DNA from 4 places in the Dactylosporangium sp. NPDC005572 genome. Region 4 is predicted to be linked to each of the others. Evidence: riboswitches for the same ligand, from Rfam matches in the RefSeq annotation. Region 4 holds a riboswitch; each other region holds the start of a gene.
What was found. Region 4 has a riboswitch for cyclic di-AMP ahead of ABZS66_RS20565 (hypothetical protein). Riboswitches for the same ligand answer to the same signal wherever they lie in the genome.
Positions count from the first base shown of each region.

Region 1: another riboswitch for cyclic di-AMP. It lies ahead of ABZS66_RS38820 (hypothetical protein); the one in region 4 lies ahead of ABZS66_RS20565 (hypothetical protein).
Region 2: another riboswitch for cyclic di-AMP. It lies ahead of ABZS66_RS28835 (hypothetical protein); the one in region 4 lies ahead of ABZS66_RS20565 (hypothetical protein).
Region 3: another riboswitch for cyclic di-AMP. It lies ahead of ABZS66_RS16620 (C39 family peptidase); the one in region 4 lies ahead of ABZS66_RS20565 (hypothetical protein).

Region 1 is NZ_JBEXCY010000116.1:4,117-7,317, forward strand. Features, by position in the region: gene ABZS66_RS38805 (hypothetical protein) at 1-623, opposite strand, end outside; gene ABZS66_RS38810 (hypothetical protein) at 686-886, opposite strand; gene ABZS66_RS38815 (VTT domain-containing protein) at 1,068-1,652, shown strand; cyclic di-AMP (ydaO/yuaA leader) riboswitch at 1,738-1,871, shown strand; gene ABZS66_RS38820 (hypothetical protein) at 1,885-2,898, shown strand.
Region 2 is NZ_JBEXCY010000068.1:18,870-22,070, forward strand. Features, by position in the region: gene ABZS66_RS28830 (diguanylate cyclase) at 1-1,456, shown strand, start outside; cyclic di-AMP (ydaO/yuaA leader) riboswitch at 1,503-1,657, shown strand; gene ABZS66_RS28835 (hypothetical protein) at 1,836-2,531, shown strand; gene ABZS66_RS28840 (polyprenyl synthetase family protein) at 2,795-3,201, opposite strand, start outside.
Region 3 is NZ_JBEXCY010000028.1:4,343-7,543, reverse strand. Features, by position in the region: gene ABZS66_RS16630 (SHOCT domain-containing protein) at 1-182, shown strand, start outside; gene ABZS66_RS16625 (hypothetical protein) at 254-400, opposite strand; gene ABZS66_RS16620 (C39 family peptidase) at 467-1,165, opposite strand; cyclic di-AMP (ydaO/yuaA leader) riboswitch at 1,590-1,732, opposite strand; gene ABZS66_RS16615 (TDT family transporter) at 1,866-3,092, opposite strand.
Region 4 is NZ_JBEXCY010000038.1:38,005-41,205, reverse strand. Features, by position in the region: gene ABZS66_RS20570 (LysR substrate-binding domain-containing protein) at 1-838, shown strand, start outside; gene ABZS66_RS20565 (hypothetical protein) at 839-1,864, opposite strand; cyclic di-AMP (ydaO/yuaA leader) riboswitch at 1,867-2,012, opposite strand; gene ABZS66_RS20560 (condensation domain-containing protein) at 2,100-3,201, opposite strand, start outside.

The DNA of each region.
Region 1 (3,201 bases), on a different contig from region 4:
AGCCGCAGTGCGATCTCGTCGAGGTCGTAGACGGCGACGGCGATGTCGGCTGTCGTCGGGTCGACGGCTGAGCGGATCTTGCGGTGCAGCACCTTGGCGATGGCCGCCGTGCGCTGCTCCTTGCGCTTCTCGGCCCGGGCCGCGGCGAGGGAGGTGTAGAGGCCGAGCTTCGTGTCGGCCTTGGCGAGGTTCTTGGCGCGCAGGGTCATCCACGGGTGGCGGATCCAGTGGCCGACCACCTCGTACGCGGGTGTGGTCGGTGGCAGGTCGCCCTTGGCCCGCAGCCGGTCGCGGCGCTGGTTCTCGGTGTGCATGAGCCACACGAGGTACCCCAGGGCGGACATTCCGGCGAAGAACCCGGCGAGCAGCTTGTCGTCGTGGGCCATCCAGTTGAACGCGACCGCGAACGCGGCGATGAGCGCCGACAGGAACCGCGACGCGGTCGCCCGCTCGCCCAGCCGGCGCCGTACGTCGGCGTTGGCGAGCACCACGATGCCGCCCAGTTCGAGCGCGGCGACGGCCGGGATGGCCCAGATCAGCGGGATGCCGAGGGCCTGGACCGCGCCGGTCACCTGCCCGGCCAGTGCGACCAGCAGAACCACGACGTAGAACAGCTGGCGCATGTAGGAGGTGCGTCGAACGGTCTTTTGCAGGTCGGCGTCGTGTTGGCCAATGCCCGGCGTCGTCACCGGTTTCTCCCGTCATCCGCTGCGGGCAGCGGGTATCCCCGTGCCGCGAGGAACTCGGCCAGCGCGAGGTCCACGGAGCTCTGCACCGTGGTGTTGTGATCGATGACGAACCGCTGCAGCATCTGCTCGATCTCGACCCGCACCCGGGTGTTGAGCTGCACGCGCTCGAAGCGCGGCCGCTGCGGCGGCATCGCCACCGTCTTCTCTGTCGCGTCCAAGTGGATCTCTCCCGCTAGCCGTTTGCTAGCGGGGACGCTAGCAAAGCAACCGTCGATGGCCGAATCAGACACGCCGACCCTGGGGATGACCCCGGTCTCGGGGTCTGCTCGGGGTCGCTCCCTGATGTGCGGCAGATACGCTCAGCCATACCGTCCTTGCATGACCTTTCTCGAAGCGGTACCGGGACCCCTGCTGGGCCTCGCGCTCGGCCTGGTCATGCTCCTCGACGCGATCCCGCTCATCGGCATCCTCGTGCCGGCGGACGTCGCGATCCTCACCACGTCGGGCTCGGTCGACCCGTTCACCAGCCTCGGCTGGGTCGTCGCCGGGTGCCTCGCCGGCTGGTCGATCACCTTCTTCGCCGGGCGGTATCTCGGCGAGCGGTTACGCCGCGGCCGCTTCGGCGCGTGGGTCGGCGCCGAGCGGTGGGCCACCGCCGACCGGGTCGTCCGCGAGGGCGGCAGCCGGATCCTGGTGACCGCGCCATTCCTGCCGTTCGTCAACACGCTCGTCCCGCTCGCCGCGGGCGGCCTCCGGATGCCCTACGGGCGCTTCCTGCGCACCGCCGCGATCGGTTCGGTGCTCTGGGGCGGGCTGTACGTCGGCCTGGGCACGCTCGCCGAGCAGGTCGCCGGCGTGCTGCCGACCGGCAACCTCACGATGGTGGTCACTGTCGCCCTAGGGCTGACCTTCGGCTGGATCGCCTTGCTGGGCACCCGCAAGCTGGCTACCGTCCGTAGTTGAGTGGTAGGCATTCTCGGTCCTGCGCAATCCGGTGACGATTCGGTAATCTGAGCCCGGATTCGCCTGGCGGCGCCCCTCGGTGCCAGTGGATCCGCCGCCGAATCGGTTTCGACCGAGCCGGGGACCCACCGATTTCTGGGGTGAATCCGCATTCGCGGTAGGGCCACTGTTCCGTCCCGAACCCGTCAGCTAACTCGGTAGGCGGTGCGCGGAGGGACAGAAAGTGATCAATATGCGACGCCGGGCGGCACTCCTGCTGGCTGCGGTGCTCGTCACGGTGGGTGCGTGGGCCACGCCCGCGTCGGCCGCACCGGGCGATCCGACCGCGCCGCCGGACGAGGGCAGCGCCAACATGACGCTGGGCGAAAAGCTCGAGCAGGCCAACCGCGAGTTCCTCGACGCCCAGGCGATCCTGGAGACGTCGAAGAAGAAGCAGGCCGAGCTCGCCGAGCAGATGGCCGCCATGCAGCGCGAGATGGCGCCGGTGCAGGCGTCGGTCAATCTCATCGCCGCCGCCTCGTACCGCACGGGCGGCATCCGGATCACGTCGGCGCTCATCACCACCGACTCCCCCGAGCAGTTCATGGACCGGGCGGTGCTGGTGAACACCATCGCGCGGTACAACGACCGCCAGATCGCCCGCCTCAACAAGCTGCAGGCCGACCTCGCCGCCGCCAAGAAGGCGAGCGACGAGGAGGTCGCCAAGCAGCAGGCCCAGACCGACATCATGGGCAAGAAGAAGAAGGACGCCGAGACCGCCCTGACGAAACTGGGCAACGGCAGGGCCGACGGCTACGTGAACGCCAACTCACCGCTCGCCAACCCGGCCCCGCGCAACGCCGACGGCTCGTGGCCCGCCGAAAAATGCATCATCGACGACCCCACGACGACCAAGGGCTGCATCACCCCGCGCATGATCCACGCGGTGAAGGAAGCGCACGAAGCGGGATTCAAGCGATACTATTCCTGCTTCCGCCCGTCGGGCCCGTACGAACACCCGAAAGGCCGAGCCTGCGACTTCGCCGCCCAATCCAGCGGCTTCGGCGGCGTGGCCAGCGGCGGCGACCGAACCTACGGCAACAACTTGGCGGCCTTCTTCGTCAAGAACGCGAGCGCGCTGGGCGTGCTCTACGTGATCTGGTTCCGCCAGGTATGGACCCCGGCCGCCGGCTGGCACGCGTACAGCGGCGGCAACGGCGACCCGTCCAGCGACCATACGAATCACGTCCATCTGAGCGTAATTTGATGCTTTTCTGACTCGGGTCCGCGCAACGCACGACCGTCGCTCCCGCCAGACAACGCTCTTCTCGGCGCGACATTCGTCCCGCCGAGAAGACGCTGCCATCGCCGTCGTGCCAAGAACCCGCGGGCGGTCGCCCGCGCGGAAGGCCCGCGTGCCTGAGGACCCGCTCGGTCACGGAGCAGACGCGCCCAAACGGCGATCACGCGCCTGGCGTTCCATGATCGTGGGAAGCATTTGGCTGCTATGGCGACCACGAGTTTCCCTTGATCATGGGTGCGCAGCCGGCAGCCGTCGCGGGTGATCGGG
Region 2 (3,201 bases), on a different contig from region 4:
GACGCTCCAGCTCATCGTCGATGCCGTGGTCGACGGCGTCGGGTTCGGCGTGGCCGTGGTGAACTACCTCCATCCGGACAAGGTGTACGAGGCGGTCGCGATCGCCGGGTCGGACGAGGCACGCGAGACGCTGCTCGGCGTGCGCTACCCGGCGGAGGAGCTCGACGGCTACCTGGAGCGGGCCGAGCGGTGGGGGCAGCTGCGGTACCTCCCGCAGGAGCGGTTCAGCGACGCCATCCCGTCGTGGGTGCCCGCGGAGGTCCCCGGCGCCCCGGAGGCCGACGACGCCTGGCACCCGCTCGACGCCCTGTTCGCGCCGCTGCGGGCCCCCGGCGGCGAGCTGGTCGGCATCCTCGGCGTCGACCTGCCGGCCGACGGGCGCCGGCCCGGCCCGTTCCAGCGCGAGCTGCTGGAGATGCTCGCCGCGCAGGCCGGGATCGCGATCGACAACGCCAACCTGGTCGAGGCCCTGCGCCGCGAGCGCCGGCAGCTCGCCGCCAGCGAGGCCGCGTTCCGGCTCGCCTTCAACAGCGCCGGCACCGGCATGTGCATGATCGGGATGGCATCCGGTGATCCGGACCGCACCCGGCTGAACCGGGTCAACCCCGCCCTGTGCCGGCTCCTCGGGCGGGACGAGGACGTGCTGCTCAGCATGCGGTTCGCCGACCTCATCCACCCCGACGACGTCGACGAGGGCCGCGCGGTCCTGACCGGCGCGTTCGGCGGCGCCGCCATGCACGACTACGAGCTGCGCTGCGTGCGCGGCGACGGCGAGATCGTGTGGGTGTCGGCCACCGTCTCCGTGGTCGCCGGCCCGCCGCCGTTCGCGATCGCCCAGGTGCAGGACATCACCGGCCGGAAGGCGGCCGAGGCCGACCTGGTCCGCCGCGCGTCCCGCGACCCGCTCACCGGCCTGGTGAACCGCGAGGCGCTCGCCGCGCCCCTGGACGCCGCGGTCCACCGGGCGGCCGCCGGCGGGGGGACCGGTGCGCTGCTGTTCTGCGATCTCGACGACTTCAAGGTGGTCAACGACACGTTCGGCCACGACGCCGGCGACGCGGTGCTCGTCGCGGTCGCCCAGCGACTGGTGTCGCTGGTCCGCCCGACCGACACGGTGGCCCGGCTCGGCGGCGACGAGTTCGTGATCCTCACCGGGGACGTCCCCGCCGACGACCTCGCCACGCTCGTCGACCGGGTCGAGCGCGCCGTGTCCGCGCCGATCGGTCACGAAGGTCACGCTCTGCGCGTACGCGTCAGCGTCGGCGTGGCCGTGATCGATGCCACGATTGCCGACGCCGGAGCGGCCCTGCGCGCCGCCGATCGCGCGATGTACCTGGTCAAGGGCCATCGACACGCGTCCGGGGTGACCGGTCGGGTGACCGCGTTCGGTGAGCATGCGGGTGCACCGGGTGGGATCCCGTTGCTGCGGTTGGCCGGGCCGGATAACGCCCAGTAGTGTCGGGTCGTCTGCTCCGGTCGACGGGCGCCGGGTTGGTGCCGCCGGGCAGGCGCCGTCGAGTCGCGATCCGTTCGCGAGCCGGGGACCCAGGTAGTTCTGGGGTGTATCCGCGCGCCGGCCTCCCAGCCGGCCCGTGGTAGGGCGAATCCTCCCGCCCGAACCCGTCAGCTAACCCGGTAGGCGGCCTCGGAAGGAGTTCAGGCTCGTGCGTCAGCATGCTCGTTCAGATGCTTCTCCGACGGCCCTGCGCCGTCCTCCCCTCAGACGGGTGAGCCCCGCCTAGCGGCTCCTGTTTCGCGATTTCGCGCGGCACCTTGCTCCACGGTGCCGTGCCGATGACTCCTGCGCTCATTCGTCTGTTGAGGGAACCGTTTCCGTGAGAGTTCTGCCACGCCAGTTCCATCCACGCCATCGCCGACCCGGGCTGGCCGTCCGGGCCGGCACCGCCTCGATCGCCGCGCTGTCCGTCACCTTGCTGGCGGCCGGCTCCGGCACGTCCACTGTAGACAGTCAGCTCATGGCACTGCCGGCGTACGCCGCCTACGAGGCGCCGCCGACCTCCGTGCCCACCGTCCCGCCGGCCGCACCGCCGGCCCCGGCGACCTCCGCTGCGCCGCCCGCCGCCGCGCCGGCCAAGCCACGGCCGGTCGCCGGCCTCGACCAGCGCCAGATGGACAACGCCGCGACCATCGTGCGCCAGGGCCGCGCCCAGGGCATGCCGCGCCGCGCCCTCGTCGTCGCGGTGGCGACGGCGATGCAGGAGAGCAGCCTGTACAACGTCGCGAGCAAGGCCGTGCCGTCGTCGCTGCGGCTGCCGCACGAGGGCCTGTCGAGCGACCACGACTCGGTCGGCCTGTTCCAGCAGCGGGCCAGCCAGGGCTGGGGCACCGTGCCACAGCTCATGGACCCGGCCCACTCGGCGATGCTGTTCTACGGTGCGCTGTCGCGCGTGCGGGGCTGGGAGCGCATGAGCGTGACGGCCGCGGCCCAGGCGGTCCAGCGGTCGGCCTTTCCGGGCGCCTACCAGAAGCACGCGGCGAAGGCCGAACAGATCGTGGCGGCCCTCTCCTAACCACACCACACCTGCGCCACACCACACCTGCGCCACACACCGCGCTGCGCCACACCGCACCTTCGCCAGACCCGCGTCGGCGCCAGACCTGCGCGATCTTGGAGTTGTGGTCCCGGATTTTATCGCTCATATCTGATATTTCCGGGACCACAACTCCAAGATCGGAACGGCATGTGCTTGCGGCGGGCGGCGGCGGGCGCTCGCGGCGGCGGCGGCGGTAGTAGGCGCTTGCGGTGGGCGCTCGCGACGGTGGGTGGCGCGGGCTACGGCGAGTGGCGGGTGGCCCGGCGGGCCAGGGCCACCAGCTCGGCCACCGCCGAAGCCGACGGGGTGGCCAGGTCCAGGGCGAGCAGCGCCTGCGCCAGGAGGTCGTCGGCCTGCTGGCGGCACCAGGCCCGGGCGCCCGACTGCTCGATGGCCTTCGCCGCCCGCTCCAGGTCGGTGTCCGTGAGCCGGCCCTTGCTCCCCAGCAGCTCCGCGACCTCGGTCGCGCCCGCGGCCAGGGCCGCCGCGACCGGAAGGGAGCGGCGGCGCCGGCGCAGGTCGGCGTAGAGCGGGCGGCCCGTCTCGGCCGGGTCGCCCCAGATGCCGGTGAGGTCCTCGGTGAACTGGACGGCCAGGCCGAGCCGCACGCCGAACAGGCGCAGCTGGTCGACCTGGGCCAGGGTGC
Region 3 (3,201 bases), on a different contig from region 4:
AGGAGGCGCAGATGCGGCAGTATGTGCGCGAGGCCGCCGGCGCCCCGAGCGCCCCGAGCTCGGCGGACGAGCTGGCCAAGCTCGCCGATCTGCGGCAGCGTGGCGTGCTGACCGAGTCGGAGTACGAGCGGGCCAAGTCGGCGCAGCTCGGGTTGAGCGGCAACATGCGCCAGCGGGCCTGATCCCGAGGTAGGGCGATGACCACCGTCCCGGTCCTGGCCGTAGGGGCGTTCGAATACCGGCACCCGGGCCATCAGCGGGACCTGGATGAGCAAAGGTCGGCCGAGACCAGACCGGCCAGCCGACCGATCGATGTGCCGCCGGCGGTCAGGCCGCCCAGCTCGTACAGGCCACCCTGGCCGGCCCACATCGTGACGACGACCAGCACGCTGGACGCCATGGCTGGACCCACGAGGTCGCGCCACCACGATCGTGCACGGTTGCCGACCGCCGACCACGCCGGCGATCAGTACGAGTAACCACGCTGGGAGATCCAGTCGGCCAGCTTGGGGATGCTCACCCAGTAGGTGCCGTCGCCCCTGGGGTTGGCCGGATCGGCGATCTTCACCGTCTTGCCGCCGTCCTGGTATCCGACGAGGGTGAGGTAGTGCCCACCTTCGTAGGAGTGGACGACACCCGCGTTGTCGGTGAGATGCCCGGCGATGTTGGCGACGACGGCCCGCCCGCCGCCGATGGTGTTCACCACGTCCGCCTGCAGTTGGGCCGCCTGCGCCGACGTCGCCGGGTAGGCCGGGATCTCCCTGGTCCGGTACACCGTCTGGCCGTTGCCGAGCACGCTGTTGAGCGCCCGGCTGACGTCGAAGGCCGAGTTCGTCCCGCTGGTGGTGGTGCCCAGCAGGTCAGCGGCCTGGCCCTGGCTGACGGCATGGCCGGCCGCCGTGAGCGCGATCCGGGTGGCGGCCGGCCCGCAGTAGTAGTAGTTGGGCTGCAACTGGAACTGGTACTCGAGGACCTTCGTCGACGGGGCCGGCACCGTCGACTGCGCTGGCGCATCAGTGAGGTGCTGGTCCGCACCGTGCCCGGCCACCGACTGCTCCGCCGGCGCTGCACCGGCCGAGGCGCTGCGAGCGGACGGCGGATCGCCGAGCTGACTGAGCACGATGCCGACCGAGGCGGCCGCGGCAAGCAGCGCACAGGAGATCACGGCCGCTCTCGGATGACGCGCGGGCGCCGAGTGCCGGGCCTGCCGACGTCGTACAGGTACAAGGTTCATTGCGACTCTCCAGGGCTTCGACCGGGGCGATCGATCGGTCGTCGGCGCGCGCGGACGGCCCGAACATGCTGGGCAAGGGCGCGGTTCACCGTCGGCACGCGGCGGCACCGCCAGGTGCCTGATCACGTTCAGGGCAGCGCACGCCGCCACGCCGCAGCGTGCGGGGCGCGTGATGACACATGGCGTCAGCGCTGATGGCGAGCGGTTGTCCAGCAAACGCGCGGCGGTGTGGTCGCCCGCCGCATCGCAGCGATCCGCACTAGCGTCCTGCCGTTACCGATCGGCGTGCGGCCGCGCGAGTGCGCGGCTGGCGAGGGCTGCTGCGGTGGGGGTTGAGCCGGCTGTGCACAGGCATGTCTCCTTACGCGTCCGCCTACCGGGTTAGCTGACGGATTCGGGCGCGAAGGTCGCCCTACCACGGGCCGTCGGCCCGCGGATTCACCCCAGACTTGCGGTGGGTCCCCGGCTCGTGCGTGCACGACTCAGCGGGCCCGTCCCGGCGCCACCTGTTGTGAGCACGAACCGGGTCAGGCGACCCAAGACGTTACGCAGGGCCACCGGCCCTGCCAAGGCCCGCTACCTGGAAAGAACCGCAGTCGACGCGCTCCCGCGTCGTCGGCTTCACGACTCGTCAGGCCGAGGCCGGCCGAGCCACCGCCGGGGCTGCCGGCGGGGCGAACAGCGTCCCGCGGAGGCTGCCGCGGACGGTGCGGGCCGCGACGACGGCCCAGGCGGTGAGCAGGACGGCGTAGCCGATGACGGCGGCCACTCGGAACAGGGCGGCGCCGGTGTGCAGGGCGAGTCCTGAGGTGCCGGTGACGACGGTGCCGATGGGGAAGGTGAACGACCACCAGGTCAGCGAGAAGGGCAGGTGTTCGCGGGCGGTCTTGATGGTGACGGCGGCGGCGATGCCTGCCCAGAGCAGTGCGAAGCCCCAGACCGGCACCCCGTACACGACGCCGAACAGCTGCAGGGCGTGTGCGTAGGGGCCGGGGAGGGCCTGGTCGGCGACACCACCGAGCAGGTTCGCGGCGGTGATCGACTGACCGAGCGGGCCGAGGACGATCCACAGGGTGGGCACCATCCGGGCGGGTCCGGTCCTGTGCTGGGCGAGGCGGTTCCAGATGACGGTGATGATGATCAGCGAGGCGATGAGGCTGAGCCCGAACATGGCGTAACAGAGCAGGATCAGGGTCGTTCGGGGCTGCCCGGCCGGGGTGTACGGCACGAGCAGCGCGCCGGTCGACGCCGACACCATCGGCGGCACGACCGGCATCAGCCAGCCCCCGAACGCGCTGCGCGCATCGACGTCGTGGTGGCGGGTGAACTGCAGGTACGGCACCCACGCGGCGGTGGCGAGCCCGGCGGCGGTCCCGGCGAGCCACAGCACCCAGTCGGCGGCGACCGCGGCGCCGACGCCGATCAGGTCCCGGCCGAGCAGGAGGGTGCCGGCGCCGACGGTGAGCATCGCCATCGGCGGCGCGCCGTAGAAGTGCGCCATGACCGGGTCGGCGTGGTGGCCGCGGGCCGTGGCGGGGTGGCGCCGCCAGTGCGCCACCGTGGCGGCGGTGAGCCCGACGAGCAGCAGCGCGGCGCACGCCCACACGACGACGGCGAACGTGCGCAGGCCGGGCAGGTGCAGGGGCAACGACGCGGCGGCGGTGGCCACGATGCCGGTGCCCATGATCGACGCGTACCAGTTCGGGGTCAGGTTCGCCAGCAGGTCGCGGGGGTGCGCCAGGTCGGTCAGCACCCCGAACCGGGCGAGCCGGTGCGCCGGCCCGTCCAGGGTGCCTGGGTCCCGGCGTGGGTCGGCGGGCCGGAGACCGGCCGGTTGGGGCAGCGTCGAGGTCCTCACACCCCCACGATCGGATCCGCTCGCGCCGGCGGGTAGCCGGGTTGCCGTTGTGGAGTCACAACCCGGGTTTGTGGCTCGTTACCATGGTTGCTTGTGGGATTGAGTGCGC
Region 4 (3,201 bases):
CCGGGGCACCCTCGCCGGCGCGGCCGCGGCCCTGCACGTGACGCCCTCGGCCGTCTCCCAGCAGCTCGCCCAGCTGGAGCACGCGGTCGGCCGGCCGCTCGTGGACCGATCGGGCCGGCGGGCCGAGCTGACCGCGGCCGGGCGGGTGCTCGCCGCACGGGCCGAGGCGATCGAGCAGCAGCTCACCGAGGCCGAGCGGGAGCTCGCCGCGATGGCCGGCCGGGCCGCGGGCCGGGTGCGGGTCGCCGCGTTCTCGACGGTGATCCAGCACCTGCTCATCCCGGCGATGGCCGGCCTGGCCCGGGACCACCCCGACGTGGTCTGCTCGATCACCGAGCTGGAGGGCGCCGCCGCGCTGCGCGAGCTGCGGCTCGGCGGCCTCGACGTCACGATCACCGAGCGGGACGCCGGCCTCGGCCTCGAACAGCGGCGAGGTGTGACGGTGGTACCGCTGGTCGAGGACCCGTACCGGGTGCTGGTCCCGGTCGGCTGGCCGGCGGTGCAGGGCTACGGCGACCTCGCGGACCGGCCGTGGATCGCCGGGCCGCCGTCCTCGACGACGGGCCAGGTGCTGGAGCGGCTGGGCCGCGAGCGCGGCTTCACGCCGCGCAGAGTCCACACCTGCGTCGACTACCCGGCGGTGTTCGCCCTGGTCGCGGCCGGGCACGGGGCGTCGATCGCGCCCGGCCTGGCGCTGCGGGCCGTCGACCGGTCGCGGGTGCGGGTCACCGACCTGCCCGGGGCCGGGGCCCGCCGCCTCGATGCGCTCGTGACGGCGGGCCGGGCCGGGCAGCCGGCGGTGGAGGCGCTGCTGGGCGCCCTCCGATCAATGCACTGATCAATACACTGAGAGGTGCACGTGGTTGGTGTGGTCGGAGCTCGGGTCGCCGTTGCCGCTGTTGTACGCGTGCCAGCCGGCGGCCGGGGTCCAGATCTGCCGGAACCAGACCACGTACATGACACCCAGCGCGCTGGCGTTGCGGACCAGCCAGGTGGCCAGCTGCGTGCCGTACTCCTTCGACGCGCCCGTCGCCACCCCGCCGAAGCCGCTGGTGTCGGCCGCGAAGTCGCACGCCCGGCCCTTGGGGTGCTCGTAAGGCTCGCCCGGTGGTCGCCAGCACGACACGAAGTGCTTGAACCCGGCCTTCTGCACCTGCTGGAGCGCGTGCAGCGTGCGCGGGGTCAGGCAGCCCTTCGTGGTCGGGTCGTCGGCGGAGCACGACTCGGCCGGCCACGACCCGTCGGCCCGCCGCGGCGCCGGCTCGGCGTTCGTCGACGGCGCGTTGGCGCTCGTGGTCGTCGCCGTGTCGAGACCCTTCTGCGCGGCCTTGTTCTGCGCGGCCACGAGGGCCTGCTCGACCTCGGTCTTCTGCTTCGCCATCACCGCGAGCTGCGCCTGCTGCCTGGCCACCTCGGCGTCGATGGTGGCCTTGGTACCGCCGAGCTGCTCCCGCAGCGACGACAGCTGCTTGAGCTGCGCGGCGTTCTGCCGCGCGAGGACCTCCAGGGTGCTCACCTTGTCGGCGAAGACCCCCGGCGAGGCGCTGTCCAGCAGTGAGGACGCGCTGCGCAGCCCGCCCCCGTTCTGGTACGCGGCGATCGTGATGGACTGCGTCTCGTCGCGGAGCTTCTCGTACCGCGGCTCCAGCTCGGCCTGCTGGGCGGCGAGCCCGGCCTGGCGCTGCTGGGAGGCGGCGAGCGCGTTCTGCGCGTCGATGTACGCCCGGTTCGCGGTGTCGAGCTTCTGCATGAGCTCGGTGGTGCCGCCTTCGTCCCCGGGCGTCGGTGCGGCCGAGACGGCGTTCGGTGTCAACAGGACCGCCAGCGCGCACACGGCGGCGACGATCCACGGAGGTCTGGACATACTGTTCCCTCCATCGGCCGCCTACCGGGTTAGCTGACGGATTCGGAACGGAACAGTCGCCCCTACCGCGCTCGATGCGCGCGGATTCACCCCAAACAGGACACAATGGGTCCCCGGCTCGCATGATGCGACTCGGCGGCAGCCTCACCGGTATGTGGGGCCTCCCGGAGCCTAATCACCCCGAAATTCCCCCATCGCACCACCTGTCCGCATCTGCCCGGTGGCCGACCGCCGCTCAGCGGGCCGCCGTGTACAGCGCGGCCGTCGTGACCTGGTCGTCGGTGGCCGCGCGGACCGCCAGGCGCTCCAGGTCGGTGAGGAAGCCGAGCGGGCCGCGGCGGCCCAGGAAGCCGTGCTCGACGCACAACATGAGCTCGGCGGTGTCGCCCAGATCCATCAGGAACATGAAGAAGTTGGCGTGCATCGGCCGGCGGTCGATCACCGGGGAGCGCAGCTTCGTCGCCGGCAGCGCCGCCTGGATCCGTTCGGCCAGCTCGGCCGGCGGCACGAGGTGTCCCGGCGACCGGTCCAGGACGAAGCGGGTGTCGTTGAAGAAGCAGTAGCCGTCCGGTGTGATCCCGCGGCGCTCGGCGACCGCCACGAACATGGCGTCGAGGTCGAGCGGGTCGTACTCGCAGTGGGCGTACGCCGTCAGGGCCGCGTCCGCCGAGCGGCGCAGCAGGCCGCCGACCGTCTCGTCGCGGTACCCGGCCGGGTCGCAGTCGAGCCGGAAGAGCGCGTTCTGGTTGAACGCGGCGACCACCCCGCGGCTCGCCGGCCGGAACCGGGTCGACACGATCGAGCGCAGGAACGTCTCCCGCTCGGCGGTGTACGCCGCGAGCTGCAGCGCCGTCAGGCCCTGCAGAGCGGTCGCCGGTGGGACGCCGTGGCGGGCGGCGAGGTCGTTGGTGGCCAGGGCGAGGGCCGGCGACTGGATCAGGCCCCAGTCGAGGTTCGGCGGCCGGCCGTCGCGGATGCTCTCGATCATGCTCGCCGGGATCTCGGCGAGGTGCTTCTCCCAGAACGCCAGCGCCTTCGCCGCCCGGCGCCGCCCGACGGCGGACCGCTCGTACTCGCCGCGTTCGAGGGGCTGCTGGCCGGGCTCGACGACGACCGGCGGGTCGGCGAGCAGGTTCGCCAGGTCGCCGCGGACGATCGCGAAGCTCCACCCGTCGACCGCCATGTGGCTGGCCGCGAGCAGCACCGTCTGCGGCGCGCCGTCGCGGACCAGCACGGCGACCCGCAGCGGCAGGTCGGCGGCCATGTCGAACCACCGCACCCGCAGGGCCTCGCCGAGCTCGGCGGCGGCCTCGGCCGAGCCGCGGTCGCCCAGCTCG